2 regions of the Peribacillus sp. NPDC101481 genome follow, and region 1 is predicted to be linked to the other one. Evidence: riboswitches for the same ligand, from Rfam matches in the RefSeq annotation. Region 1 holds a riboswitch; the other holds the start of a gene.
What was found. Region 1 has a riboswitch for thiamine pyrophosphate ahead of tenA (thiaminase II). Riboswitches for the same ligand answer to the same signal wherever they lie in the genome.
Positions count from the first base shown of each region.

Region 2: it holds a riboswitch for thiamine pyrophosphate, as region 1 does, so the genes downstream of both, ACIROD_RS06845 (ABC transporter substrate-binding protein) here and tenA (thiaminase II) in region 1, are expected to answer to the same signal.

Region 1 is NZ_JBIWNJ010000002.1:1,563,585-1,575,281, forward strand. Features, by position in the region: gene ACIROD_RS17485 (nitroreductase family protein) at 1-25, shown strand, start outside; gene ACIROD_RS17490 (cob(I)yrinic acid a,c-diamide adenosyltransferase) at 40-576, shown strand; gene ACIROD_RS17495 (cobyric acid synthase) at 590-2,107, shown strand; gene ACIROD_RS17500 (HU family DNA-binding protein) at 2,273-2,545, shown strand; gene ACIROD_RS17505 (protein kinase domain-containing protein) at 3,003-3,731, opposite strand; gene ACIROD_RS17510 (flavin reductase family protein) at 4,372-4,515, shown strand; TPP riboswitch at 5,004-5,133, shown strand; gene tenA (thiaminase II) at 5,268-5,951, shown strand; gene ACIROD_RS17520 (ECF transporter S component) at 5,966-6,550, shown strand; gene ACIROD_RS17525 (ABC transporter ATP-binding protein) at 6,563-8,026, shown strand; gene ACIROD_RS17530 (energy-coupling factor transporter transmembrane component T family protein) at 8,027-8,803, shown strand; gene tenI (thiazole tautomerase TenI) at 8,844-9,455, shown strand; gene thiO (glycine oxidase ThiO) at 9,457-10,581, shown strand; gene thiS (sulfur carrier protein ThiS) at 10,596-10,799, shown strand; gene ACIROD_RS17550 (thiazole synthase) at 10,802-11,569, shown strand; gene ACIROD_RS17555 (thiazole biosynthesis adenylyltransferase ThiF) at 11,566-11,697, shown strand, end outside.
Region 2 is NZ_JBIWNJ010000001.1:1,416,468-1,428,164, reverse strand. Features, by position in the region: gene ACIROD_RS06860 (amidohydrolase) at 1-1,222, shown strand, start outside; gene rarD (EamA family transporter RarD) at 1,303-2,232, shown strand; gene ACIROD_RS06850 (protein-glutamine gamma-glutamyltransferase) at 2,300-3,121, opposite strand; TPP riboswitch at 3,435-3,544, shown strand; gene ACIROD_RS06845 (ABC transporter substrate-binding protein) at 3,678-4,673, shown strand; gene ACIROD_RS06840 (thiamine-binding protein) at 4,685-4,969, shown strand; gene ACIROD_RS06835 (ABC transporter permease) at 4,966-5,748, shown strand; gene ACIROD_RS06830 (ABC transporter ATP-binding protein) at 5,732-6,475, shown strand; gene ACIROD_RS06825 (TatD family hydrolase) at 6,494-7,264, shown strand; gene ACIROD_RS06820 (NAD kinase) at 7,303-8,103, opposite strand; gene ACIROD_RS06815 (sigma-54-dependent Fis family transcriptional regulator) at 8,410-10,077, shown strand; gene ACIROD_RS06810 (2-keto-3-deoxygluconate permease) at 10,233-11,207, shown strand; gene ACIROD_RS06805 (four-carbon acid sugar kinase family protein) at 11,236-11,697, shown strand, end outside.

The DNA of each region.
Region 1 (11,697 bases):
CATAGAAAAAACAGTTTGGCTATGAAGGTAGGTGAGTGAGTGGCACGCAGAGGATTAATGCTTATTTATACAGGAAACGGGAAAGGGAAGACGACTGCCTCATTAGGGGTGACTTTGAGGGCAGTCGGCAGAGGAATGAATGTCAAATACCTTCAGTTCATAAAATCACCAGAGCGTACTTATGGGGAAGCATTGGCTTTGAGAAAATTAGGAGTTGAAATGGAGCAGCTAGGTATTGGTTTTACATGGACCAAAACACCAGAAGAGCATCGCAAAGCCTTATCGTTAGCATGGGAAAAGGCGAAACTGGCACTTACTGATCCGGATATTGATTTACTTGTTTTGGATGAGTTGAACAATGCGTTAGCGATTTCCAAATTCCCGATTGAAGATGTCTTGCCATTGGCTGAAATCATCGATGCAATTCGAAATCGTCCCGCTAATATGCATATAGTCATTACCGGCAGGGATGCAAGGCCAGAGCTTATGGAAATGGCCGATTTGGTTTCAACGATTGAGGCGACCAAGCATTATTATGACGAGGGCATCGGCGCTGTCAAAGGATTAGAGTTTTAAGGGGGTGAGCGTAATGAAGGCACGATCCATCATGATACAAGGGACGTCGTCTGATGTAGGGAAAAGTTTGATTTGTACGGCATTTTGCCGGGTATTTTCCAATAAAGGATTTCGTGTCGTCCCATTCAAATCACAAAACATGGCTTTGAATTCTTATGTAACCTTGGATGGCGGTGAAATCGGACGGGCTCAGGGAGTACAGGCGGAAGCAGCACGGATCACGGCAACGACCGATATGAATCCGATATTACTGAAACCGAAGCAGGATATGGTTTCCGAAGTTATCGTGCACGGAAAGCATTTCCTTGATATGAATGCAAAAAGCTATCGGTCCCAATTTGTTCAGGAAGCTATGCCCATCATCCGTAAATCGGTCGAAAAACTTCAAGAAGACTATGACATCATCGTACTCGAAGGGGCAGGAAGTCCTGCTGAAATTAACCTGAAGGACCGGGATATAGCGAATATGCGAATGGCTAAACTCACGGATGCGGCTGTCATTTTGGTGGCCGATATTGATCGTGGTGGAGTATTTGCGTCCATCATCGGCACACTTGCTTTATTGGATCAAGATGAACGAGATAGTGTAAAGGGGATCATCATCAATAAATTTCGTGGCATGCGTGAATTGTTGGACGATGGCATTGAATGGGTGGAAAAGGAAACCGGGATTCCGGTTCTCGGGGTGCTGCCCTATCTTGACGTGAATATTGAAGCGGAAGATTCACTTGCCCTCTCTTCCTTACGTTTTAAAAAACCTAAAAAGGCTGAGTTTCCGATCGATGTAGCCGTCTTGAGATTTCCGCGGATCTCCAACTTTACAGATGTGGATCCTTTTTTTGATGAACCCGGAGTAGGTGTCCGCCTGGTAAGCAGTGTCCATGAGTTAGGTAATCCCGATCTGCTTATTTTGCCTGGTACAAAAAACACGATGGAAGATTTAGAGTGGTTGAATCGTATGGGGTTGGATCGGGCCATCAATGAACTGCGGAAACAAGGAACGATGATATTTGGCATATGCGGCGGTTTTCAAATGCTAGGGACTAAACTTTTCGATCCTGACGCGGTCGAAGGTGACGGTGAGAACGCAGATGGGCTCTCGCTTCTTCCGGTGGAAACCGTATTTCAAGCAGAAAAGAAAACGGTACAAATGGAAGGTGTCCTTTCTGCCGGGATAATGGAAGGTCAAATGAATCTTAACGGTTTCGAAATACATTTAGGCAGAACGACATTGAAGTCGCAAGTACGGCCCTTTCTTTTATTGAAGGATGGAAGAGAGGATGGAGCCATTTCCAATGACAACAAGGTAATGGGAACATATCTTCATGGGATATTCCATAATCGCCTGTTCACTAGATTACTAGTTAACCAAATTCGACGGAACAAGGGGTTGGAAGAAGTGAAGGAAAACGTCCAAAGCGACTCGGAGCGCAGGGAGGAAGCGTACAATCTCTTGGCATCCCATTTGGAGGAAAACATTGATATGGATACCATCTATCAATGGCTGCAGCTGGAAACTGCAGAAAGTTGAAAAGGTCATTAGGTTAATGTGATCAATGCCCTTTTACCTTTAAAAAAGATCATTTTAGAGCGATAATTCCTTTTATTTAGCCATTTTAAGTGACAGAGGCATACAAGATATGTTATGTTGTCTACTCTACATACTTTATACAAAATAAAAGGATGAGGTGTTCATATGAATAAAACAGAATTAGTGAGCAGTGTTGCAGCACAAGCTGAACTGACAAAAGACGACGCAAAAAAAGTAGTGGACGCATTGTTTGAAACAATCACGGCTACACTTGCTAAAGAAGAAAAAATCCAATTAGTTGGTTTTGGTACATTTGAAGTGCGTGACCGCGCTGCCCGTACAGGAAGAAACCCGCAAACTGGCGAAGAAATACAAATTGCAGCTAGTAAAGTTCCCGCTTTTAAAGCAGGTAAGGAATTAAAAGAAGCTGTAAAATAAAAAAGTAAACAAAAAAACCTGGCGATGCGATATTCGCCAGGTTTTTTTGTTTACTGTCATGCGCTTCGAAGAACAGTAAAAGACAGTCATTTTTATTTATTTGTGCCATTATCTAACGGAGGAATTTAGGGAGTTCTCATGATCAACAATGAAAGAAGCCCACTTCATGAAGCAGTAATGGAATGTAACATAAATGAAAAAAAATTATAGTACTTATTAGTAAGGTTTATACTGTGACTATGTTAGGCTAAGTAATAACAAGTTTTAAAACCAAAATAAAAGAGGTGAAAGATATGCTGAAGAAAATAATGAAAAAAATCAAACAGCTTTCCCAAGGCAGCAGTGAGCGAAGACATGGTCATTATCGCCGAGGCAGCAGCAGCAGCAGCCGAGGCTACAAAAGGTATCCCATGAGTGGAAGTGACCGCTACAAGAGAAAAGGGCGCGGCAGTAGCAGCTAATTCAATTTCTTTGACTTCAATGCAGCCTGCAGGTCCATTGAGATTTCTTTAATATCTGAATAAGGTTCTTGGATGCTTAATAACCTTTTCAGTAAATGCACGGTTTCTTTTTCTAACGAAAGCTCTTCTGTCCAAGGAAGAGTCTTTTTACTTTTGGAGGCGTAAGTCGTATAAAGTGCATATAGAAGTATTTCCCCCAAGTCGTAAAAATCCTGCCTTTTCAGCTGCAACATGGTTTCTTTAGTAAAATCGGCCGAATTGATCTTTTTAGACAAACCAAAGTCTATCAAAATGGGCTGATTGTTCTTTAGTAAAATATTTGGTATACGTAAATCTTGATGGGAAATGTCATGGTCATGTAGATAAGATACTAAAACGACCAGCTCATCCAGAAAAAATAGAGACTCTTTCTCATTGAATGTTATATGATTCAAGAAAATATGGTCTTCCAAATTATCTCCTTCTATGAAATCCATCACAAAATAAACATTTCCCTCATGTGAAAATTTCTCGTGAAATTTGGGGATGTTTTTGTGGTTTAACATTCGTAAAATGGAAATTTCATTTTCAAACTGCTTCAGCTCTTTTTTGCTGCGGCGTTTACTTTTCCGGAGCTGCTTGATCACTATATTTTCTTTTTTTTTCAAATCATTGCAAAGATAAATAATACCGTAGCTTCCTGTTCCGATTACAGCTTTTACCTCGTAACGGTAATTCAAAACCACTCCTTTTTTTAAAGGTATATCCACGAAAAATTGGTAGAACTTTCTAAATGTACGCAAAATTGAAACTTTCCTCACCACTTTCATCTATTCAAGTCAAGAACAAAAAAGTCCGTTATTAATAAAGCTGGAAATATGAATGAACATGGATAGTTTAACACTGATTTTTGATAATGCGGTAATGAAAGTCATTTCTTCGGGGAATTCTTTTGATAGTTCACAATTATAAATTTTTCCTGTAATTTCACATTATGAAATTATATGGTTTTAAAAATATTAAGTTTACTATAATGAATTCATAATAAAAGAGTAGGAGGTGATGAGGTGGATGGGTGCGAGTTGAGAAGTTGCTTTGGGAAATCCCTAACCGGCGTCACAATAGTGAGCTGGTTTGATGGAAAGTTCAAAAGGGGATTACTGAGAATTCTTTTCCTTCGGTTTCCTTGGATCCACCGCTTGCTTTAGTATTCATAAAGAAGCAAAAGCCTGCACTAGCATGAAAGATAAATCTTTTACCATTAATATTTTGTCGGATGAACAGGAAGCCATTGCATGGCAATTTGCGGGCAGTAAATAGGAAACGTTTAAAACCGACTGGGATAACAAGGGAATTTCGCCAAAAATAAATGGAAGTGTTGCCTGGATGGAATGCAAACCATGGAGAGAGTATGATGCTGGTGATCATGTATTGTTCATCGGTGAAATCCAGGAGTTACATTCCGAATATTTGGAAGCGCTTACTTTTTATCGAGCGAAAATGGGGTCTGCTAAACAGTTTGTAAAATAAGGGGATTCTAATGGGCATTAAAACCGGGGAAGAATATATTAATAGAATTAAATCAAGGAAACCGGAATTATGGCAGCTATGATAAACTACAGATCGAGCAAAATATTAAAACTAAAAGCAACATCGAATGTATAATATTGTTTTTTAGAGAATAAAAGAATTCACGAGTAAAGCAGCAGAAATCCCAAGAAAAATCAATTTCACGAGTAAAGCAGCTGAATTCACGAGTAAACCTGCCAAATTCACGAGTAAAGCAGCTGAATTCACGAGTAAACCGGCCAAATTCACGAGTAAAACAGTAGAATTCACGAGGAAATTACGTAATGAAACCCATTGATTAAAGTGCCGTTAAACTGCCGGGTAAATGGTGTATATGCAAGATTGAAAGGTTAGTAACCCTAAATCATTAAGTTGAAAACTTTTTCTAATACGTTTGACAATTGGATTTATCGTGTTAATATAAAGGCAAATGAAATTTAATATACAATTTGTACCACTAGGGGTGCTTTATAGGTGAAAGTTGATTTTTACCGCAGAAGCTGAGATTAAAGTATGACTTTAAGACCCTTAGAACCTGATCTGGTTTATACCAGCGTAGGGAAGTGGGGTCTGGAACAATACGTTTCTGTATTATTTCAAGTACAACCACTTTCTTTACGTTTAAGAAAGTGGTTTTTTGTTTGCAAAAAAAGGGGTGATAAAAGTTTTTTTCCGTAACATTGATTAAAAAAAATAATTTGGAGGTAATGGTCATGAAATTTTCAGAGGAAATTCGTCAGGAAGTGGATCACATTTGGGAAGCTAGCTTTAATCACCCGTTTGTTGCAGGAATAGGAGATGGCACTTTGCCATTGGAGTGTTTCCGTTTCTATGTTATGCAAGATTCCTATTATTTATCTCATTTTGCTAGGGTTCAAGCTTTAGGAGCAGTTAAAGCTACTGATTTACATACAACAAGCAGGCTTGCCGGCCATGCACAAGGAACATATGAAGCGGAGTTGAAGCTTCATGAGAATTTTTCTGAGAGATTAGGGATCACAAAAGAAGAACGGGATAATTTCAAACCAGCCCCGACCGCTTATGCTTATACTTCCCATATGTATCGTGCGGCTTATTCGGGACATTTAGGAGATGTTATTGCAGCTATCTTGCCGTGTTACTGGCTTTATTATGAAATAGGTGAAAAGCTGCAAGGGTGCATGCCGGAGGAGCCGATTTATCAAGAATGGATAGCGGCTTACGGAGGGGAGTGGTTTCGCACTTTGGTGGAAGAACAAATTGCGAGGCTTGATGAGATTGCTGAAAAAGTGACAGACGAAGATAAGGAAAGAATGAAAGAGCATTTTATCCTCAGCAGCCAATATGAATACTCATTTTGGGAAATGGCTTATCGTTTAGAGACATGGCCTGTGCATAAGGAAACACTAGAAGTATAAAGGGGAATGAAACAATGAAAAAAGGTTTGAAATTAACGGACATATTGGTCACGATCGTGATTGCGGTAGCATTTGGAATCGTTTATATCCTTTGGGGTTCGATTTATTATTCAGTTAAACCGTTAGGATTACATCTGGATCAACTTATTTATGGAATGTGGTTTATAGCTGGCCCCGTCGCCTTCTTAATTTTACGGAAACCGGGTGTGGCACTTTTGGCGGAGATAGCTGCAGCTTCCGGGGAGTTCTTCCTTGGTTCACCATGGGGGCTGACCGTACTGTTATATGGGGTGGTACAAGGTTTGTTCGCGGAACTGGTGTTCATGGCTTTCAAATATAAAAAATTCAATATGCCGGTGGCCGTTTTAGCTGCGATAGCTTCCTGCCTGGCATCAGTTATTATGGATTTTGCATACGGGGAAATAGGTGCGCTTTCAACTTGGAATCTATCGTTATTCATGATAGCGAGGTTTGTGGGTTCCATATTCTTTGCAGGTGTGACCGCTTATTATCTAGTTAAAGTCCTGGAAGCAACAGGAGTAACAAATCTTGTGCGTCCGGTTTCAAATAAAGATTATGCAGAACTGGATCAAAAGTAGAGGTTGAGGGCCATGGAACCAATCGTTTCTGTTGAAAAGTTAAGAATGAAATATCCCGGTGATGAATCTTTGATATTCAAGGACCTATCATTAACGTTTGATCAAGGAGAAAAAGTGCTATTGTTGGGGCCATCAGGTTGTGGTAAGTCGACCCTTTTACAAGTGTTAAGCGGATTGATTCCGAATTCCATCGAAGTACCGATGAAAGCGGAAAAATTGAAATGCCCTTCTTCGTGGGGGTATGTTTTTCAAGATCCTGATAGTCAGTTTTGCATGCCATTTGCCGATGAGGAAATTGCCTTCGTCCTTGAGAATCTTTCCGTCCCTAAAGAAGAAATGAAAGAGAAGATTCAAAATCATTTCCGTAAAGTAGGATTGAACCTGGGCCATACAAGTATTGAAACATTATCAGGCGGGATGAAACAGCGTCTGGCAATCGCTTCAGTATTGGCCCTTGAACCAGAAGTGATATTTTTAGATGAGCCAACCGCCATGCTTGATCCGGAAGGAACGAAAGAAATCTGGGAATTGCTGAAGGAAGTCGGACGAGACAAAACGGTTATTATCGTCGAGCATAAAATTGACCATGTTTTAGAATTCATCGAACGAATCGTGCTTTTTAACGATGATGGTCAAATCATAGCTGATGGTCCAAGAGACACCATTCTTTCACTATATAAAAATGAAATGAAGGAATATGGAATTTGGTTCCCAGGTGTTTGGGGTGAATATATACAGAATTATGCACCGATTCGGGAACACCCATTTACAGATGATTCACCTCTTATGAATGTGCAAGGCTTTAGCGGTTTTCGAAATAAAGAGGAAAAAATCAAGGTTGACGAGCTGAAGGTCCATTCAGGTGAATGGATTGTAATCAGGGGTGAAAATGGCGCGGGGAAGAGTACACTTTTGCATGCACTGATGCAGTTCATAAAAACGAATGGTAAGTATGAATTATTGGGAACACCGATTAAAAAGGTGAAAAATCCAACGGATCATATGACGTTTGTCTTTCAAAATCCTGAGTTTCAGTTCGTTGCAAATACTGTATATGAAGAGATTGCTTATTCATTGCGAATTGATAAAAGGCCGCAACAAGAAATAGATGAGAGAGTCCGCTCATTGCTTAAAGTGTTCCGCCTGGAGGCACATCGGGATAAACACCCGTTTCAATTATCAATGGGTCAAAAGCGTCGCTTAAGCGTAGCCGCCTCAATCGTTATAGACAAAAAAATCATTCTCCTGGATGAGCCAACCTTTGGCCAAGATTCGAAAAATACCTTTGCATTACTGGAATGGTTTGAGGAATATCGAAGGCGTGGAATAACAGTGATCATGGTAACTCATGATGATCATATTTCAAAAAACTTTGCAACCAGGATCTGGACGGTTAAGGATGGAAACGTAATAAGTGATGAAAACATTGTGCAATCAGGATTTGTGGAGACCAAAGTTAAAAGGAGTGTCATGTAGATGAATGATTCAAATGCAGAAACATGGCTCCATAGAATTAATCCAAGCCTTAAACTTGGTGTACTGATTGTGTTATGCATCGTGGCGTTATTCATTCATGACCTGAATTATATGATGAATATCACCATTGGCGTATTACTTTTGTTTTTGTTTTTTACCGGGCATTCGATAAAACGCATCTTACTTTTGTCGATTCCCTTTTGTTTCATTTTTATCTCCACCTCTTCTGCAATGATATTATTCGGGCAAGGTGAGACGCTTTGGTTTGAGTGGGGCCTTATATCGATTACTGAAGAAAGTTTCATTAGGGGATTACTGGTAGGCTTTCGAGCTTTGTTCTTTGCGGTCCTTGGCTTAACTTTTTCCTTAACTACGAGGCCAGTGAACTTGTTTTATTCGTTAATGCAGCAAGTTAAGCTTAAACCGAAATATGCCTATAGTTTCATGGCGGCATTAAGGCTGATTCCCATCATGATGGAGGAGTTCCAAACGATACGAAATGCGATGAAGGTACGCGGCTTCGAAAGGGGAAAAGGGATAAAAGCGTTATATTTTAAAATGAAAGCCTATTCCATCCCGTTGTTATCCGGAAGCATAAGACGTGCTCACCGAATCGCGGTTGCGATGGAAGCAAAGCGATTTACAGACACACGAGAACGAACATTCTATTATGAGTTTGGGTTTTCAAAAAAGGACCATGGTTTCATTTTGTATTTTATCATCCTGTTGTTGGCCGGCTTTTATCTGTCGATTCAATTCCCGTTAGTTTCTATTTGATTTTATGAGATTGTAACTTTACTTGTTAGGAGTCCTTAGTATGAATGCACATGAATTGCATATTATTTCTACTGGGAAACAGCCAATTGAAAAGTTTGTGGAAATCGCTTCAAACATTCAGGAACATGTTGATTTCTTTTATCTAAGGGAAAAGCATATGAGTGCATCGGAACTTTATCGAGCAGTGACCCTGCTACATGATAATAAGATCCCGCTTTCTAAGATCATCATTAATGATCGGGTGGATGTAGCTTGGGTACACAAAGTATTTGGTGTGCAATTGGCTTTTCATAGTTTAGATGCGGGAGTCGTAAAAGGAGCTTTTCCAGGGATGAATGTTGGCTGTTCGATCCATTCCATGGATGAAGCGAATGCCGCATTCAGCAAAGGGGCCGATTACGCGATATATGGACATGTTTTTGAAACGGATTCAAAAATCGGCCTTCCTCCTAGGGGAGTTGAGGAGCTTCATGCAATCTCAAGAAATGTCAATCTTCCGATAATTGCGATAGGCGGAATAACACCTTTCAATTGCCAAATCGTGCTGGATGCGGGGGCACGTGGAATTGCGGTCATGTCAGGGGTTCTTGAAGCTGAAAATCCGATTGAAGCCGTTAAAGAATATGCGAAGTCTTTGGGAAAGGAGACATAAGATGAATTCCATATATGATGCAATCATTGTTGGGGGAGGAGTAATAGGTGGATCCATTGCTTTTCAATTAGCCAAACGAGGTAAAAAGGTCCTTTTATTGGAAAAAGATAGACTTGTTAGCAAAGCATCCAGTGCTGCAGCCGGGATGTTAGGGGCACAAGCCGAGTTGGATGCTGATAACCCGCTTTTTACATTGGCAAGCCGAAGCAGGGGGATGTTTCCTGCACTGGCGGAAGAATTAAAAGACATAAGTGGAATAGACATCGAATTAGTGAACAAGGGCATGTTCAAGGTGGCGCTAACGAATGATCAGGTAGCCGAGTTGAAGAACATGATTAGAGCCCAGCAAGATGCGGGACTTGAGGCTGAATGGCTATCGACTGCCGAAATAAGGAAAACGGAACCGCTTCTTTCGGATGAGATTAAAGGAGCCATGTTCATTCCTAAGGATGGACAAGTTTCAGCCACTAGGCTGTCGCTCGCTTTTACTGAATCTGCCGCTGCCCTTGGTGTAGATATAAAGGAATTTGTTCATGTCTCCGATTTGGTTACTGAAAACGGATGTGTAACGGGAGTGGTGACGAACATAGGTGCATTTTCAAGTGAAAATGTCATCGTGGCAGGTGGGGCTTGGAGTGCTTTCCTCCTTGAAAAATCAGGGATGAAACTCGACAGTTATCCTGTAAAGGGAGAGTGCTTTTCCGTCCTGACCGATCGTCCATTGCTTGAAAAAACGGTCTTCTCGCATGGCTGCTATCTTGTGCCCAAAGTAGGCGGAAGAATCATTGTCGGGGCAACGGTTAAGGCGGGCACTTTCGATCAAAAGGTAAGTCTTGACGGGATTTCTACTTTAATAGAAAGAGCAACGCAATTGCTTCCGGCGATTAAAGGGACCGAATTGGAAAAGACCTGGGCAGGTATACGCCCACAAACTGGGGACGGCTTGCCATACTTTGGTGAACATCCGGCATGCAAAGGACTTTTCATTGCAACGGGGCACTACAGGAATGGCATCCTGCTTTCTCCAATTACAGGTGTACTTATAGCGGATATTTTAGAAGGGAAGACAAATCCCGAATGGTCCGCTTTTCGATTGGATCGTTCGATACAGACCCTTTTTTCTTAATGGAGGTGGATGAATTGGAATTGGTCATTAACGGCGAAAAAATACGGATTCCTGCCGATGAATCAACAGTTACAGGGCTTTTGCAACACTTTAATTTACATCAAAAAGTAGTGATTGTTGAATTGAATGATGAAATATTAGCAAAAGAAAGTTTAAGTGAAACACTTTTGTCAAATGGAGACAAGGTAGAGATTGTACATTTTGTAGGAGGCGGATGATTATGTTAAAGATTGGTTCGTATGAATTTTCTTCAAGATTACTATTAGGTACTGGAAAATATCCAAATTTCGATGTTCAAAAGCAATCAGTAGAGGTTTCGGGGACGGAAATATTAACATTTGCGGTCCGGAGAATGAACATTTTTGAAGCCAGCCAGCCCAATTTTTTAGAAAAGCTAGATTTGAAAAAGTACACACTCCTTCCCAATACAGCAGGAGCTAAAACAGCCAAGGAAGCAGTACGCATAGCCCATCTAGCAAAGGCATCTGGCTTATGTGACATGATTAAGGTAGAAGTCATTGGCTGTCAAAAAACTTTGCTGCCTGATCCGATTGAAACATTGAAAGCTGCTGAAGAATTAGTGAAACTCGGATTCACCGTATTACCTTATACTTCGGATGATGTGTTGCTCGCTAAACGCCTGGAAGAAGTGGGGTGCCATGCAATCATGCCTGGAGCTTCACCAATTGGCTCTGGTCAGGGCATTATAAACCCATTGAACTTACGCTTCATCATGGAACAATCTGAGGTTCCGGTAATTGTTGATGCAGGGATTGGAACTCCCTCCGATGCGGTTATCGCCATGGAATTAGGGGCGGATGGCGTATTGCTTAACACTGCTGTTTCGGGAGCAAAAGACCCCGTCAAAATGTCGAAAGCAATGAAACTTGCCATTGAGGCAGGTCGATTGGGGTATGAAGCAGGAAGAATCGAAAAAAATGATTACGCGATAGCAAGCAGTCCAGTTGAAGGATTGAGCATTGGATGAGTGAACGTTATTCACGTCAAGAACTTTTTGGCCCTATTGGAGCAGAAGGGCAAATGAAAATTCGCAAAAAGCACGTTTTGGTGATTGGAGCGGGTGCTCTCGGTACGGGAACTGCGGAAGGTCTTGTA
Region 2 (11,697 bases), on a different contig from region 1:
GCTCGATGTGATATCGACGGAACATCCCATCGTATTGAAAAGGATTTGCCGTCATGCCTTGGTGGTCAATTCCCGCGCCCTTTTGGAAGCGGATATTAAAGAAGATATTAAAGAACCTTCAGGCGGGGTGATTTGCCGTTATCATGACGGACGTTTAAATGGTTTATTTAAAGAAAGTCAGGCACAGAACCTTATTTTAGACAGTCTTCCCGGCATTGATCAAGAGTATATCGAAAACGCACTCACAGAGGCCATAGAAGACGCATATAAGCTAGGTTTGACTGGCGGACATACTGAGGACCTCCATTACTATAATGGCTTCATGCCGACATATCAGGCGTTTAAATCGGTAATCGAGGACCGGGAAATGGCCTTTCGCGCGAACTTGCTTGTCCATCATGAAGCGTTTGAAGAAATGCTGGCAGCAGGAGGCGGTTATCAGAAAGGTACGCGATATATTAAATTCGACAGCATGAAGATATTTACGGATGGCTCCTTAGGGGGACGAACAGCCCTGTTGAGCGAGCCTTATGTAGATCAAAAGAATACGAATGGAGTCGCGATATTCACTGAAAACGAGCTTCAGGAATGGGTGAAAAAAGCAAGGGCTGCCGGAATGCCGATTGCTGTCCATGCGATTGGCGATCTCGCTTTTGAATACGTCTTGAATGCAATTGAGTCACTCCCCCCGCAAGAGGGACAGAGGGACCGGCTCATCCATGCACAGATCGTCCGGCCGGAGCTGTTGCAGCGGGCGGCAAAGCTGCCGTTAATCTTTGATATCCAACCGGGCTTCGTCCCGTCCGATTTTCCGTGGGTGGAAGAAAAGGTTCCAGCCAATCTGTTGGAATCCTCATATGCCTGGAAAACCTATTTGAATTTGGGCATCATTTGTGCGGGTGGGTCGGATGCACCCATTGAGCCATTAAATCCAATTTTGGGCATTCATGCAGCTGTCACAAGGATGAAAATCAATAGTGAGGACCATACCGTATATGGCTTGTCTGAAAGGCTTTCCGTTTACGAGGCTTTCGCATTGTATACCAAAGGGAGTGCTGCAGCAATCGGCCAGGAAAAACGCCGCGGTGTGATCAATAAAGGGTACGATGCCGATTTTACCGTGTTTAATCTGGATGTCTTTGCTGTTGCGCCGGATGACCTCCTAAAAGCTGAGGCGGTCATGACGGTCATCGATGATAAAATCATGTATGATAAAAATTAACAGTTGCAAAAAAAGAAATGGAAATACAAAATTGTTAGATGGAATTAGATAAAGGAATGTAAATGGAAAGAAGGCTTGTTATGAAAGTGGATGAACAAAAAGAAGGGGCGATTTATGCAGCCCTTTCTTACATGATGTGGGGAATCGTGCCGATTTACTGGAAGTTCCTTCAGGGAGTCGGTGCAATAGAAATTTTAGCTCAGAGGGTATTATGGTCTTTCGTGTTCATGCTGGTTTTATTGATGTTCATGAAAAAATGGCAGGCGTTTCTTGTCTATGTCAAAAACATATTGGGAAATCCCAAACTCTTTGTGGCATTACTTACGGCGTCACTGCTTGTTACAGCTAATTGGGGAGTGTTCATCTGGGCCGTTAATACAGGACGGATCCTCGACACGAGCCTTGGATATTATATCAATCCGCTAGTCAGTGTACTATTGGGAGTGATAGTCTTAAAAGAAAAATTGAGCGGGGCCCAAATCATTTCATTCCTGCTTGCAGGAATCGGAGTCTTGATCCTGGGCATTCATTTCGGCACGATCCCGTGGATCTCTCTTGTTTTGGCCATGACCTTTGGATTATACGGTCTGGCAAAAAAAATGATCAAGGCTGAAGCGGCGATCGGGCTGACTCTTGAAACGATGATGGTAACGCCTCTGGCCCTAGGTTACCTGATCTACTTGATGAACCAATCAGAAATGCAGTTCTTTACAGATGGGAGCACAAGCTTGCTGCTGGTGGGCGGCGGGATTGCCACGGCCTTGCCTCTTTTATATTTTGCGAAAGGGGCGGAGAAGATCCCGTTATCGATGCTTGGCATTTTTCAGTATATCGCTCCGACCTTATCTTTATTGATAGGCGTATTCATCTATCATGAAAGTTTTACCAAAGCACATCTTTTAGCCTTTTTGTTCATATGGTCAGCCTTGGCTGTTTATACACTATCCATAACGAAATGGGGTCAGGCGAATGCCCGCAGGCTTAAAGGCAAAGGGAATATTGGTGCATGAATAAGAAAAAATGCTTGGGAGATCTCTCCCCAAGCATTTTTTTATGCGGGTATATAAAACAAAGAGGTCATGAAAGGTAAATCTTCGAACCTATTTCAGAAACAATACAATTGGAAAGGCTGACAGGACAGTGATCGGGCTTTGCTCTATTTAGTTGGAATTGACTATAGAAGGAACTATCCAGGAAAATGATATGCGTTGTCAGGAATGCTGATTTGGTTGCGTACGGCTTTCTATTGCTATTCAATTCATTGATGATTCCCTGTGAAGTGGTAATCCCGATTCCGTGGCCATAAAAGAGGTTATTCCCTAATAATATGGCATTTTCACCTTGCCATTCAGGAGTTGACTCGTCGTGATCAGGGTTTATGAAGTAAACGCAATCGCCTGGTAAATAATCCCTTCCTTGATGAATATTAAGAGCCATATTCTCCGGAGGGCGCCAGTCATATAAAAAAAGGTTTGAAAAAAGGTAATCGAAATTCCTAGGGCCGATCAAATCCAAAATCGCCTTTAAAAAAGTGACGACTATTGCCGTCCCGCATTCGAAAGCATAAAGCCTTCCATTCATGAAAATGTCCAGAAGTGCAGCATGAGGGAGTATCCCTGGCTGAAGGGTGAAGGTGCCACCCTTTGAAAGGTGCCAATATTGTTTATTGGATTGCGATTCCTCAAGTGTTGAAAATTCTACCTCACTTTTATTCAATGAAATCGCTGCCTCAATGACATGGCGCCGCAGCTGTATATCGAAATTAAACTCTCCAAAATTCCGGTATTCAAAAACGTTAGTATCTTCATCCAGCAATTGGAGAATTTCAAGCGACTTAGCAGATGCTATTCCTGGTTGGATGTGACTGACATCTAACCATCTGTGATTAATCTTTATCATGATCATATCCACCTTTTGCTTATTAAATTAACGGTTTATAAAACCAGTAAACATAAATGTCTACAGATAATGTTCATTATATGAATGCCTGCAAAGAAATGACTATTTAGAAATTGTCAGCCACTGCTGCAGTCAAGAATGATTGGAATGAAAAGAGGCAGAATTACATTGATTTCAATGATTTTCGTTCCAAAAGATGTTTTGCTAGATATCCTTAAGAGTAAGGAATACCTTTCCAATTAGTGATAAGAAGCAAATTAGTATTCCCTTTTCCCTATGAATTGATATAATGAGAGAGAAAAGTTCATATGTGCGAGAAATGTAGGGGGGCCAGTACTGCTGGCTGAGATTGCATCCTTTAGATGCTGACTCTTTGAACCTGATCTGGGTGATGCCAGCGGAGGGAACATATTATTACTGACTTTCTGTTTTGTATGTTAACGTCCGAATTCATCTTCGGGCGTTTTTTGCTTTTTATCCAGTATTTGAATAGACCCTGGAGCCCCATTATGGTTCCGGCATATGGATCTTATATGATGTGTAGGAGGATAATAACTTGAATAAATTCTTACCACTGTTAACTTCGTTGTTCCTTTTGGCTGGATGTGGTGCAGGCGGAACTAATGAAAAAGAAGAAGCATCTAAAAATGAAGAATTAAAAAAGGTATCGGTCGTGCTCGATTGGACACCGAATACAAACCATACAGGATTGTATGTTGCCAAGGAAAAAGGTTACTTTAAAGAGCAAGGTCTTGATGTGGAAATTATCATGCCAGGTGAAGCTGGAGCGGATAAGCTTGTCGCTTCAGGAAAATCTGAATTTGGCGTGAGCTACCAGGAGGGCATAACACAGGCCCGCGTGCAGGGCGTGCCAATTGTTTCGGTTGCTGCAGTCATCCAGCATAATACCTCTGGATTCGCTTCCCCTGAGGCAAAGAACATTAAAACTCCCAAGGATTTTGAAGGGAAAACGTATGGTGGCTGGGGTTCTCCGGTTGAAAAGGCCATTATTGATTCACTCATGAAAAAAGAAAATGCGGATGTAAATAAAGTGGATATAGTCAATACAGGAGACATGGATTTTTTCACTTCGGTTAAAAGGGATATAGATTTTGCCTGGATTTATTATGGATGGACAGGCATTGAGGCTGAGTTGCGAAATGAAAAGCTTAATATGGTTTACTTAACCGAATACTCTGATAAGCTTGATTACTATACGCCTGTTTTGACTACAAATGAAAAGATGATAAAAGAAGATCCCGAAACTGTTAAAGCATTCGTTCATGCAGCATCAAAAGGGTACCAGTTTGCGATTAAGAATCCTGCTGATGCAGCAGACATGTTAATTAAGTCTGCGCCGGATCTTGATGCAAAACTAGTTAAGAAAAGCCAGGAGTGGCTTGCAGCCAAGTATCAGGATGATGCTCCGCGTTGGGGTGAACAAAAACTGGAAATCTGGAAGAATTACAGTGATTGGATGACTGAAAACAAGCTTCTTGAAGGTGATTTCGATCCTGAAAAGGCATTTACCAATGAATTTTTACCAAAATAGGAGGAAATACGATGGCCAATTCATTAATTAGTATACAAATTATTCCTAAAGGGGAAAATGTCATCCCTATGGTCGATGAAGCAATCAAGATCATTGAAGAATCTGGTGTCAAGTATGAGGTTCACCCCCTTGAAACGACAATGGAGGGCGAGCTTTCCGAACTTTTTGCCGTGATAGAAAAAATGAATGTAAGAATGATCGAAATAGGATCGCCGAATGTCATTTCCCAAGTGAAAATATTATATCAGCCAAGCGGGATTACGATGGATACGTTAACGGAGAAATATCGGGCATGATCGGAAGGGGAATTTGGAAGAAGGGGGCTCCCTTCTTTCTTTTATTATTGTTGCTGATAGTTTGGGAGTCAGTGACAGTCTTATTGAAGGTTGAAGAATGGCTGCTTCCCGCTCCATCGGCCATTTTCATTGAAGGAATTGAGTCGTCGCGCAATCTTTACGGACACCTTATATCGACAACCGAGCTTGCGTTGTCGGGTTTTTTTATTGGAAGCTGCATCGGCTTATTGGTTGCTGCAACCTTACACCTATTTCCAGGTGTGAAGGACGCGGTTTATCCTCTGCTCATACTATCACAAAATATACCTATCATAGTTTTGGCCCCGCTATTGGTGATCTGGTTTGGCTTTGGCATGCTGCCTAAGCTAATAGTGATTTCGCTCGTATGTTTTTTTCCGGTTGCGGTTGCATCATTGGACGGTTTTCGCCAGACACCATACGAACTTAAGCATTATTTCAAGATGATGGGAGCGGGGAAAAACCAGTTATTTTGGAAGCTGGAATTTCCTCACTCAATCCCGTTCATTTTCTCCGGCCTGAAAATTTCGGCCACCTATAGCGTAATGGGTGCGGTTATTTCAGAGTGGCTCGGGGCAAAATCGGGGATTGGTGTTTATATGACGCTCGCGTCCTCTGCGTTCAGGACAGACCGAGTGTTTGTTGCCATTTTCATCATTATGGGAATGAGCCTGGTCTTTTTTGGAATCATCACCTTCCTGGAGAAATACTTAGTTTCTTGGAAGAGAAAGGAGGGCGGCAAGGATGAAGCTGGAAATTAAAGATGTCTCCTATTCTTTCGATGGTAAACAGAATATATTGGAGAACATGAATTTTCGTGTGGATGATGGGGAATTTGTCACGATCCTTGGGCCATCGGGCAGCGGTAAAAGTACTTTGTTCCACTTGATCGGAGGTATTTTGAAGCCGGATCATGGCATCATTTCACTGGATGGTAAAAAGATAAATGGTTTAAAGGGCCATATCAGCTATATGCCGCAGCAGCCTTCCCTTTTACCTTGGAGAACGGTATTGGAAAATGTTTTGCTGGGAAGTGAACTTGCTGGGATCAGAGATAAAGAAAAGGCAAAAGCCCTATTGATGAAAGCTGGATTAGAAGAGTATGAGAAAGCATATCCGCATGAATTATCAGGAGGCATGAAGCAAAGGTCCGCATTCATCCGGAGTATCTTAAGTCCACAGGACTTGATGTGCCTGGACGAACCCTTTTCTGCCTTGGATGAACTGACAAGATTGCAAATGCAAAAATGGCTGTTGTCGGTTTGGGAGGAAAATCGGAGGTCGGTGCTTTTTGTTACGCATAGCATAGATGAAGCGGTTTTCCTATCCGATAGAATTTATGTGTTATCTGCAAAACCGGCTGCGGTCATCAAAGAAGTCAAAGTTCCGTTTCCAAGGCCAAGAAGTGAAGAACAGCTTCTTAGTGATGAATTTTTTCATTTGAAAAGAGAGTTATATGCAGCATTAATGCCAACTCTTTCTACTTAAGTAAGGAGGCTATTAAATTTGAGAATCATCGACAGCCATATCCATTTGGATAAATATGATGTTGTTAAGCGGAAGCAGATTCTGACTGACATGGAAAAGGTTCATTTGCAATCCTTGCTGACTGTTTCCATGAATTTGGCTTCTTCTATTAACAATTATCAGCTTTCACTGGAGGATTCCCGAGTTAAGCCAGCCTTTGGCTTTCATCCAGAGCAGCCCCTCCCGAGTGATGAAGAAGTGAACGAATTATTGAACTGGATGCGGGAACATCGTCAAGATATGGTTGCCATAGGTGAGGTTGGACTGCCCTATTATCTAAGGCAGGAAAATCCCGATATGGATAACTCAGCGTATATAGTGATATTGGAGAAGTTCCTGGCTTTTGCTAAAGAGATGGAAAAGCCGGTTATCCTTCATGCCGTCCATGAAGATGCACCTATCGTTTGCGACCTTTTGGATAAGCATCAAATCACAAAGGCGCACTTTCATTGGTTTAAAGGAGATATCCGCACAGTCGAAAGAATGGCCGAAAAGGGCTACCGCATTTCGATTACACCTGATGTTTGTTATGAGAGGGAAATACAGGAATTAGTTTCGGCATACCCACTTAAGCTGATGATGATTGAAACGGATGGCCCATGGCAGTTTGAAGGGGTTTTCGAAGGGAAATGGACCCATCCCGGCATGATGCATGACAGTGTGCGTCAAATTGCTTCGATTAAAGGATTGCCGATTGAGGATGTTTATGAAACCCTTTATCAAAATACGAAAGAATTTTATCATATTTAAAGGTACCGGCTATCATATCCGGTACCTTTTTAGTACGTTCAAAGGAAGGTCCTTTTAACCTTTTCCCAAAAGGAATTGTCTTTTAGCTTAACGGTCTTGATGACTTTACCGCTTAACCGGACCTTTACCTGTTCGACATGATTGATGCTTAAGGCTTCATTGTCCATTCCGATGATCGGATAGCTTGGTCCGTTTTGTTCAAGGTGGATGGTCAAAGTCCTATCACCGCTAAGAATGAATGAGGAGCCTAAGGTCCGATAGGTATTATTATTGATGGAAGCAAGCTCGCTCACTTGAAAGCAAGGGAGAAGGGGATCGACAACCGCCCCATTGACCGATTTATTATAGGCGGTGCTTCCGGTCGGAGTAGCAATGATGATTCCGTCCCCGCGAAAAGTTTCAAAATGGAGTCGATCAATGAAAATATCCATGATGAACGTTTTGGTGATGGAAGACCGGATACTGAGTTCATTAAGGGCATAAAAGGAGGGCTGATCGTCCAATTGGATATCGATGGCTGGATATTTACGCACCTCGATTTGCTCTCTAGTCATGGCATCGATCATTTTATCCGTATCTTCCAAGTGGAAATCGCAATACATATTCAAGTTACCTGTGGTGGAAATGCCAGCATATAAACAGTCATCCCTGAACCCGGTTTTACGGGCTGCCTGCAGGAATGTGCCGTCATCACCGATGCTTACGATGATGTTTGCTTTTGTGAAATCCTGGATGACTTCATACGAATGTTGCTTCGCCAAGTCTGACAAGTATTCAACCTTGCTAAGCATCTCTGCATTCGGTGCATGGAAAAAATAAATATTCCTTCGAGTGTTCATCATGATCCCTCCTAGTATGTATGTTTATGAAAGGGCTTTCTTTTCTTTTGAAAAAGTAAAACCGCAGTACAAAATGCAACTGTACATTTCGTACATTTTTATATGACATAGTTTATCATGGAATGAAGCACTTTTGTTAAAGCGGTAACGAAAAGAAAGAATGGTCCGCTCTTGCATGATTAACTAGGATCGTCTTTTTAGGAAGTGAAAAGAGAATAATGGTATAATGAATTCTCAGTAAGGGCTCTTTAAATCCCTGCCATACAAAGGGTAGGGTTCGGATATATAAGAAAGTAGGTTATGTGTATGAAAGTACATATCATTGCGCCGTATGAATCAATGATTCCAATTATAAAAGCGTGTTTGCCACTTTATCCAGACTTGGAAATAGGGTATTCCATAGGCGACTTGGAAAAGGGTGTTGAACTTGCAAAATTGGAAGAGGAAAACGGAGCGGATGCCATAATCAGCCGGGGAGGAACGGCCAAGTTAATTAAGAAATCGGTCAATATCCCAGTGATCGACATGAACCTTTCCGGTTATGATATGATCCGATCCCTGACATTGGCCAGTGAGCTTAAAGATAAAACGGCCATCGTAGGATTTTCAAATATAACATCAGGCGCCCAATCGATTATCGACTTATTGGACCTTCCTTTACAGGTTTATACGGTCCGTGAATCAAAAGATGTAGCTCCTCTCATCTTGACTTTGAAAAACGAAGGCTATAAACAGATTGTTGGTGATGTGATTACAATAAATACAACCATCTCTTATGGAATGAAAGGATTCCTCATTCAATCGGGAAAGGAATCAATCATAAGGGCCATCAATGATGCTAGGGAAATGATTACCTATCTTCAATACAAAAGCGACATCAATAGGATGTTTGAAAGGCTTTTAGTCAAAGAAGTCCATAATATCGTCATTTTAAATAGTGATAATCAAATCGTCTATGAGCATTTAACGGATTTTGACTCCAACCCATTGAGCGATGATCAATATAGAACCATGAATGGAGAAGTAAACGTAAGTAAGCAGCTTCATACCAGTTTTTCACAGGATGGCAGCAGTATAGAGGTAGACGGCTTTTGGCATGATGGTTTGTACTCGTCATATGGGGTTTATGTATTAGATGCGAGTCCTGTGAAACGATTCGATCAAAAAGGTGTACAGATCAAGGCAGCTTCCATCTCAGAACCGGTTGCCATGGATACCGTTCTGATAAATAATGTAACAGCACTCTATAAGAACCATGAAATCATTCACCTAAAAGGAAATCGAGGGACGGGTAAGGAGTTTCTTGTACATTATATACATAATGAACAAACTAAAAATGGAAAGCTACTTATAATTGATTTCAAAGAATTCAAGGAAGCTGAGCTTAACAAACTGCCTCTTGAGCATATCCGCACCATAACTCTGAAGAATATCGATTGTCTAAATGATTATGAACCATTAAGAGAATTTCTAAGCATTTGCTGCAGAAAAAGTCTAGCGATATTCATTGTATCAAATGGTCAAGTCAACGAAGCCATTGCTGGGCATTTTGCAATAAACACGATTCATATGCAGGATTTATCGCAACGAAAGAGCGATATAGGAAACTTAACGAAATTCTTTTTATCCTATTATCATCAAACGTATGGAACGACAGCTATGAATATAAAAAGTGATGCCCTTGCTCTTCTGGAAGAGTATTCGTATCCTAACAACATCGACGATTTAAAACAGTTAATTAAGCAAATAGCCTTAAATGAAAAAGAGTATGTGATACGAAAGGAAACCATTGAGAAAATAATAGAAGATAATAACATTCCGACTGATATCTTCGTTTCACAAAAAGCGACGCTAAAAGAAATGGAAAAGTATATCATTCAGCGAGTTCTGAAAGAGGAAAATTATAATCAAACGAAAACTGCCGAACGATTGGGGATCAACCGGGCAACATTATGGCGCAAACTTAAAGAATGACTTTAAGTTTGCTTTTTTTTTGATCGAAGTGTTGCATTTTTAAACTATTTTTATTAAAGATAGTTTAATATTTTTATAAGTGTTGCTTTTATTAACATCATATTTTAATATAAATATTGTAAGCGCTTTAATAATAAAACAAAGGGGTTTTTATTATGAGAATTAAAGCAACGCTTGATCGTATCCCAGGGGGGATGATGGTTGTTCCGCTATTGCTGGCAGCCACTATCAATACATTATTTCCTAGTCTATTAAGGATTGGCGGTTTTACGGAAGAACTGTTCGTGAACAGTTCAAGTGCTTTGATAGCATTATTCCTCTTAATTGCCGGAACGCAAATCAATCTTCGTACAGCAGGCACTTCGGTGAAAAAGGGCGTTACACTTTTAACATATAAGTGGGTGTTAGGAGCACTGGTCGGCCTACTTGGATTCTGGCTGGCCGATAGTAACGGATTGTTTTTAGGAATGGCACCATTGGCAATTATTGCTGCCATGACAAATTCCAATGGCGGGCTTTATATTGCATTAGCCGGTCAGTATGGAAAGGAAGAAGACAAGGCCGCCTACCCATTTCTCGCTTTAAGTGACGGTCCATTCTTAACAATGGTAGCGCTTGCTATTTTCGGGACAATGGGCTTCGCTGATGGCATGTTCTCTCCAACTTCGTTCATTGCCGTATTGCTTCCGCTGCTAGTCGGGGTGGTATTAGGGAATTTAGATTCCGAGATGAAAGATTTTCTTTCTAAAGGAAGCGATAAGCTTGTTCCGTTCTTTGCTTTTTCATTAGGAATGGGGATTAATTTCACAGCGATAATCCAAGGTGGATTAAGTGGAGTATTGCTTGGTGTGATTACAGTTCTCCTAACTGGTGGAGGAGGGTATCTGATCTTTAAGTGGATAGGATGGAACCCGATTGTCGGTGCTTCTGAAGGCTCCACTGCGGGTAACGCCGTCGGGACTCCGGTGGCTATCGTGGCAGCGAATGCTTCATTCGGGATCCATGCGGAGCTTGCTACTGTACAAATTGCAGCAAGTGTCGTGACAACAGCTATTCTTCTCCCGATATTCATCGGCTTCCTATCCAAGCATTTGGATAAGAAGGGTGGAGTGGCTAAATACAATAATTAGGCTAGCCCATGCTTTGGAGGGGATTTAAATGAAATTAGCGATTATTGCGGATGATTTAACTGGCGCCAATGATAGCGGAGTCCAATTGGCTCGACATGGTCTTAAAACGACCGTACTATTTGGATTGGATGAAGAAAATGTACGGGATTATGATGCCGTCGTATTTGATACAGACAGCCGCTCACTTGAGAGGCAGGATGCTTATGATAAAGTCAAGGCAGCGGCAGGCTTTTTAAAGCGGGCTGGCTTCTCAACGATCTTCAAAAAGCTAGATTCGACAATGCGCGGAAATATCGGTGCTGAAATAGATGCCATCTATGATGCTGTAAGGCCGGATTTAGTCATGATCGCTCCGGGTTATCCTAAAAATGGAAGATCAATTCTGGGTTCTACCCACTATTTAAATGGTATTCCTCTTGGAGAAACAGAGATTTCCAAGGACCCAAAAACGCCTGTGACCCAATCTTATCTGCCAGAGTTGATTGGCGCC